Skermanella rosea: one gene and its partner. The protein of the gene in region 2 interacts with the protein of the main gene of each other region in a pairwise test. Links are inferred from orthologs where the notes say so. Each region holds a gene or a part of one and is shown on either strand. Other genes may lie near its edges. The genes, in order: gyrB and gyrA.

What was found.
Region 1: the proteins of gyrA (region 2) and gyrB interact in binary tests that used the Escherichia coli proteins (3 or more experiments, as listed by UniProt). The link is inferred for Skermanella rosea from one-to-one orthologs.

What each region holds. Positions count from the first base shown.
Region 1 is NZ_CP086111.1:3,487-6,897, reverse strand. Bases 64-3,157 are described here. They hold gyrB (DNA topoisomerase (ATP-hydrolyzing) subunit B), read right to left. Parts: upstream 2,807-3,157; coding sequence 320-2,806; downstream 64-319. Other genes in these bases: recF (DNA replication/repair protein RecF), read right to left, coding at 2,883-3,157; JL101_RS00025 (hypothetical protein), read right to left, coding at 64-211. In the rest of the region: more of JL101_RS00025, read right to left, coding at 35-63; more of recF, read right to left, coding at 3,158-3,411. UniProt on the Escherichia coli protein: DNA gyrase negatively supercoils closed circular double-stranded DNA in an ATP-dependent manner to maintain chromosomes in an underwound state.
Region 2 is NZ_CP086111.1:2,639,680-2,643,264, reverse strand. Bases 1-3,268 are described here. They hold gyrA (DNA gyrase subunit A), read right to left. Parts: upstream 2,883-3,268; coding sequence 201-2,882; downstream 1-200. Other genes in these bases: JL101_RS12120 (MATE family efflux transporter), read right to left, coding at 3,147-3,268; coaD (pantetheine-phosphate adenylyltransferase), read right to left, coding at 1-128. Outside these bases: more of JL101_RS12120, read right to left, coding at 3,269-3,585. UniProt on the Escherichia coli protein: A type II topoisomerase that negatively supercoils closed circular double-stranded (ds) DNA in an ATP-dependent manner to maintain chromosomes in an underwound state.

The DNA of each region.
Region 1 (3,411 bases), 2.6 Mb from region 2 along the record:
TGATCCGCATCAAGATCCGGCTCGGAAAACCCGGCTAGAGGTCGTTGCTCTTCAGGTTGTCGGGATTCATGTTGGAGTGGTCGAGGGAGGATTCCTTTCCTTCGGGATCCTTCCGCCACCAGGGCTCCTTCTTCTCCCCGGCCCCCGCCGCCGGCTGCTCCCGTCCGGCGGTCCCCGGTGCCTGGCCGGCGCTTCCGGTGTCCTTGGTCATCGTCACGGTCCCCCTCTGTGGTTGGACATGGACTCCATGATCGAAACCTTGGAACCGGACTCCCGGGGATTGGTTCCCGCTGGTTGGATGCGCTTTTTTTGTCGCCCCTCAAACGTCCAGGTTCGCCACCTTCAGCGCGTTGTCCTGGATGAACTCGCGCCTGGGCTCCACGATGTCGCCCATCAGGGTGCTGAAGACCTCCTCGGCCTCGTCGGCGTGGTTGACCTTCACCTGGAGCAGGGAGCGCTTGGTCGGGTCCAGGGTGGTTTCCCAGAGCTGCTCGGGGTTCATCTCGCCCAGGCCCTTGTAGCGCTGGATGGTCACGCCGTGGCGGCCGAGTTCCATGATCGCGTCGAGCAGGGCCAGGGGGCCGGTGATCGGGCGGAGTTCCTTGTCCTTGTGGGTCAGGCGGCCGATGCCGGCGTAGTTGGCCTTGAGCGAGGCGGCCATGGTGTTGAGGGTGCGGGCCTCGACGCTCTTCAGCAGGTCGCGGTCCAGGACGTGGCGGTGGGTCACGCCGCGCCGGGTGCGGGAGATCACCAGGGCGTCCTGGCTGGCGCTGCCCTGCCAGCCGCCGCCGGTCATGCCGTCGCTGTCGGACAAGGTGTTGAGGCGCGTCGCGATCTCCGCCGCCAAGGCCGCGGCGCGCTCGGGGTCGTTGAGGATCGCCAGGTCGTAGGCGCCGGCGATGGCGGCCTGCTCGACCACGCGCAGGCTGCCGGCCTTGCGGGTCAGGGTCTCCATCGGGCCGCGCGCGGCGCGGGCCTGCTCCACCAGGGCCTTCAGGCGCTCGCCGACGACCATCACGCCGTCGGACGACGGGCTGAAGATCACGTCGTCGATGCCCTCGTCGGTCAGGTAATCCTCCAGCGCCTTGTCGTCCTTCAGGTACCGCTCGCGCGAGTTGCCGCGCTTGATCCGGTAGAGCGGCGGCTGGGCGATGTACAGGTAGCCCTGCTCGATCACCTGCGGCATCTGGCGGTAGAAGAAGGTCAGCAGCAGCGTGCGGATGTGGGAGCCGTCCACATCGGCGTCGGTCATGATGATGATCTTGTGGTAGCGCGTCTTGGCGACGTCGAACTCCTCCCGGCCGATGCCGGTGCCCAGCGCCGCGATCAGCGTGCCGATCTCCGCCGAGCCGAGCATCTTGTCGAAGCGCGCCCGCTCCACGTTCAGGATCTTGCCGCGGAGCGGCAGGATCGCCTGGTACTGGCGCGAGCGGCCCTGCTTGGCCGAGCCGCCCGCCGAGTCGCCCTCGACGATGAACAGCTCGGACAGCGCCGGGTCGCGCTCCTGGCAGTCGGCCAGCTTGCCCGGCAGCGAGGTGATGTCCAGGGCGCCCTTGCGCCGGGTCAGCTCGCGCGCCTTGCGGGCGGCCTCGCGGGCGGCGGCGGCCTCCACCACCTTGGCGGTGATGCGCTTGGCCTCGTTCGGGTGCTCCTCGAACCAGGTGGCGAGCGCCTCCGATATGGCCGACTCGACCACGGGCCGGACCTCGGAAGAGACCAGCTTGTCCTTGGTCTGGCTGGAGAACTTCGGATCGGGCACCTTGACCGACAGCACGCAGGTCAGGCCCTCGCGCATGTCGTCGCCGGTCAGGTTGACCTTCTCCTTCTTGGCGATGCCGGACTCCGTGGCGTAGTTGTTCAGCGTGCGGGTCAGCGCCGCCCGGAAGCCGGCCAGGTGGGTGCCGCCGTCACGCTGCGGGATGTTGTTGGTGAAGCACAGCATCGTCTCGTGATAGCTGTCGTTCCACTGGAGCGCCGCCTCGACCGTGATCTCGCCGCCCAGCTCGCTGGGGCGGACGGCGGACAGGGCGATCGCCGGCTTGTGCAGCGCCGCCTTGGACCGGTCCAGGTACTGGACGAAGGCTTCCAGCCCGCCCTCGTAATGCAGGTCGACCACCTTGGGCTCGACCCCGCGGGCGTCGGTGAGCTGGAGATAGACGCCGGAATTGAGGAAGGCCAGCTCGCGCAGCCGGTGCTCCAGCGTGCCGAAGTCGAAGTCGGTCTTGGTGAAGGTGGCCTTGGAGGGCAGGAAGGTCACCTCGGTGCCGGTCAGCGGCTTGCCGCCGACGAGCGGCGCCTCGCCCGCGTCCTTCAGCGGCTCGACCCGGTCGCCGTGGCGGAAGTCCATCTCCCAGATCCGGCCGGCGCGCCAGATGCGCAGCGTCAGCAGCTCGGACAGGGCGTTGACCACCGACACGCCGACTCCGTGCAGGCCGCCGGAGACCTTGTAGGAGTTCTGGTCGAACTTTCCGCCGGCATGGAGCTGGGTCATGATGACCTCCGCCGCCGAGACGCCCTCCTCCTCGTGCATGTCCACGGGGATGCCGCGGCCGTTGTCGCGGACCGTGACCGATCCGTCGGCGTTGAGCACCACCTCGACCTTGTCGCAATATCCCGCCAGCGACTCGTCGATGGCGTTGTCCACCACCTCGTAGACCATGTGGTGGAGGCCCGAGCCGTCATCGGTGTCGCCGATATACATGCCAGGGCGCTTCCGCACCGCGTCCAACCCCTTCAACACCTTGATGGAGTGGGCGCCGTATTCCTGCGGTGCGGAGTCGGGTGTCTTGAAAGCTTCCTGTGCCATCGGTCGATACTATCAGAGTTTCGGGGTACATGCCGGGGGATTAATCCCCAAGGCGGAGAATTGCGGCGGTTTCCCGCTAGGCCGGATGGACATGGGCGTCCTCCACGCGGAAGAAGCTGGCCCGGTCGCCCAGCTCGGCGAAGATGCCGGCGTCGGTGCCGGTCAGCCAGGCCTGGGCGCCGAGATCCAGGATCTCGCCGAACAGGGCGCTGCGCCGGTCGGCGTCCAGGTGGGCCGCCACCTCGTCCAGCAGCATCAGGGGCGGCTGGCCGCGCTCGGCCGCCATCAGCCGGGCGTTGGCCAGGACGATGGCGATCAGCAGGGCCTTCTGCTCGCCGGTCGAGCAGAACTCGGCCGGCATGTCCTTGCCGCGGTGGCGGACCGCGAGGTCGCTGCGGTGGGGACCCGCGGTACCCTCGCCGGAGCCGTCGTGGCGGCGGGACTCGGAAAGCCGGCGGCGCAGCGCATCCTCGGCCGCCAGGGCCGGCTGGTCGGCCAACCAGTCCTCCACCGTGCCGGAAACCGCGAGGTCGGCCCGCGGGAACGGGCCGGTCGCCTGCTCGCACGCCTGCTGGAGCCGCGCCACCATGTCGCGCCGGGCGGCG
Region 2 (3,585 bases):
TTCCCGGCATTGCGCGCGACGCCCACGATCAGGTGGTCCAAGACGCGGGAGGCGCGCTGGATGATGTCCATATGGCCGTTGGTGACCGGGTCGAATGTCCCGGGATAGACGCCGATCCGTTTGCTCATCTGCCGCTTCTTCCCTTCACGTCGGGGCGCCCTTCAACTTGCCGCCCCCTGCACCGATCGTTGCTCTGCCGATCACTCGGGGGACGCATCGTCGCCCCCGCTCACGGCGGTCTCCGCTTCCGCCTCCTCGGTCAGCCACGCGACCGAGACGACTCGCTCTCCCTGCGCCACCCTGAACAGGGTGACGCCCTGGGTCTTGCGGCCGGCGATCCGGACGTCGTGGATCGGCATCCGGATCATCTGCCCTCCATCAGTCACCAACATGACCTGATGGTCATCCGTGACGGGGAAAGCGGCGACGACCGGACCATTGCGCTCGTTCATCTCGATATTCCAGATGCCCTGGCCGCCCCGACCGGTCACCCGATATTCATAGGAGGAGGTGCGCTTGCCGAATCCGCGTTCGGAGACGGTCAGGATGAACTCCTCCTTGCGCCGCATCTCCTCATAGCGCTCCGGCGACAGGGCGATGTTCGTCGAGACCTCCGCGTCGGGATCGGGCGCTTCGTCGCTCGACGCCTCCTCGCCTGCCGCCCGGCGCTCGGCGTTGGCCTGGCGCAGGTAGGCGGCGCGTTCGTCCGCGTCGGCGTCGACATGGTTCAGCATTGACATGCCGATCACCTCGTCGCCGTCGGCCAGCCGGATGCCGCGGACGCCCGTGGAGGTCCGGCCGCTGAAGATCCTGATGTCGTCGACCTGGAACCGGATGCACTTGCCGCCGCGCGTCGCCAGCAGCACGTCCTGATCCACGGTGCCGGTCCGCACCGCGATCAGCCGCTCGCCCTCTTCCTCCAGCTTCATCGCGATCAGGCCGTTGGCCCGGATGTTGGTGAAGTCCGACAGCTTGTTGCGGCGGACGTTGCCCTTGCTGGTGGCGAAGAAGACGCACAGGTCGCCCCAGGTCGTCTCGTCCTCCGGCATGGGCATGACGGTCGAGATCGTCTCGCCGTCGACCAGCGGCAGCAGGTTGATCAGCGCCTTGCCGCGCGCCTGCGGCGTACCGAGCGGCAGGCGCCAGACCTTCAGCTTGTAGACCATGCCGCGCGAGGAGAAGAACAGCATGGGCGTGTGGGTGTTGGCGACGAACAGGTCGTGGACCGTATCCTCCGCCTTCATACTCATGCCCGAGCGGCCCTTGCCGCCCCGCTTCTGCGCCCGGTATGTCGAGACCGGGACCCGCTTGATATAGCCGGAGTGGCTGACCGTGACGACCATGTCCTCGCGCTGGATCAGGTCCTCTATGTCGGATTCGAACTCCAGCTCCATCAGGGTGGTCCGGCGGGGAGTGCCGAACCGTTCCTTCATCTCCAGCAGCTCGGTCCTCAGGATCTCCAGCAACAGGGTGCGCGACGCCAGGACTTCGAGATAATAGGCGATCCGGTCCGTGACCTCGCGCAGGTCGGCGCCGATCTTGTCCCGCTCCAGGCCGGTCAGGCGGTTCAGCCGCAGTTCCAGGATCGCCCGGGCCTGGGCCTCCGACAGGCGGTAGGTGCCCTGCGGGCTGACCGCCCTGCCCGGCTCGTCGATCAGGGCGATCAGCGGCGCGACGTCGCCCGCCGGCCACTCGCGGGCCATCATCTCCTCGCGCGCGACGCCGGCATCGGGCGCCCGGCGGATCAGCGCGATCATCTCGTCCAGGTTGGCGACCGCGACCGCCAGGCCGACCAGGGTGTGGGCCTTCTCCCGCGCCTTGCCCAGCTCGAACTCGGTCCGGCGGGTGATGACCTGCTCGCGGAAGGCGACGAAGGCGGAGATGATGTCCTTCAGGGTCATCGTCACCGGCCGGCCGCCGTTGAGCGCCAGCGCATTGACCCCGAACGAGGTCTGCAGCGGGGTGTAGCGGTAGAGCTGGTTCAGCACCACGTCGGCGACGGCGTCGCGCTTCAGCTCGATCACGACGCGCACGCCGTCGCGGTCCGACTCGTCGCGCAGGTCGGAGATCCCCTCGATCGTCTTGTCATGGACGACCTCGGCGATCCGCTCCATCATGCGGGCCTTGTTGACCTGGTAGGGCACCTCGTTGATCACGATGGCCCAGCGGTCCTTGCGGATCTCCTCGATCTCGGTCTTGCCGCGCATCACGATCGAACCGCGGCCGGTGTGGTAGGCCTGCCGGATGCCGGCCTTGCCCATCACCTGGGCGCCGGTCGGGAAATCCGGACCCGGCACATGCTCCATCAGTTCTTCGATAGTGACGTCGTTGTCGTCGATATAGGCGCAGCAGGCGTCGATCACCTCTCCCAGATTGTGGGGAGGAATGTTGGTCGCCATGCCGACCGCGATGCCGCCGGCGCCGTTGACCAGCAGGTTCGGGAAACGCGCGGGAAGGACGTCCGGCTCGGCCGACGATTCGTCGTAGTTGGGGTGGAAGTCGACCGTATCCTTGTCGATGTCGTCGAGCAGGCTCTCCGCCGCCTTCGCCAGCCGCGCCTCGGTATAGCGCATGGCTGCGGGCGGGTCGCCGTCCATCGATCCGAAATTTCCCTGCCCGTCGATCAGCGGCAGGCGCATCGAGAAGTCCTGGGCCATGCGGACCATGGCATCGTAGATCGCGCTGTCGCCGTGGGGGTGGTACTTACCCATCACGTCGCCGACGATACGAGCGGACTTCTTGTAGGGCTTGTTGCTGTCGTAACCGCCTTCCTTCATCGCGAACAGGATTCGGCGATGCACCGGTTTCAGACCGTCGCGCACGTCGGGAAGCGCGCGGCTGACGATCACGCTCATGGCATAATCGAGATAGCTGCGCCGCATCTCCTCTTCGATGGTGACCGGCGAAATATCGGAAGGCGGAGGTGTGAGATTGGCGGTCAAAAATCGAACTCAGGTTCAGGTTAAACGATGACTGCGGGCAAGATCACCGGGCACCGCCCGGCGATTTGGACACCCGGCATATATAAGGTGGGTGTACCAGTTTTTGCAGACGCTAACAATGCGTTACACCTTGGCCGCGGTTCCCGACGGACACCGGGCGGAGTCGGACCATAGCGCATCGGCCGTCCGCAGCATATCCCGCCGTCATGCCCGCGACAGCAGGTGGAACCGGATCGACAGCACGGCCACCGAGAAGACGCTGGCGATCAGGATTCCCTCCAGCAGTCCGGCGACGCCCCGGTCGGCCCACAGCGCCAGGGCTGCGCCCAGCGGGATCATGATCCCGTAGTAGGAGAAGAAGTGCAGGACCGTCGGGATCCAGGCGTCGCTCTGGCCGCGCAGCGCGCTCGCCATGACCACCTGCCCGCCGTCCACGATCAGGATCAGCGCGCTGAAAGCGACCAGCGGCACCGTCAGGGCCAGCATGTCCGGGTCGGCCGTGAACAGGCCGCCGATGGTTCCGGGCAGCAGCGCGAACAGCACCGCGAACACGGCCAGGATCACGGTCGTGACCCCCAGTCCGGTCCATCCCGCCACCATGATCTCGCGCCGGTCGCGCCGGCCATAGGCGACTCCGACCCGC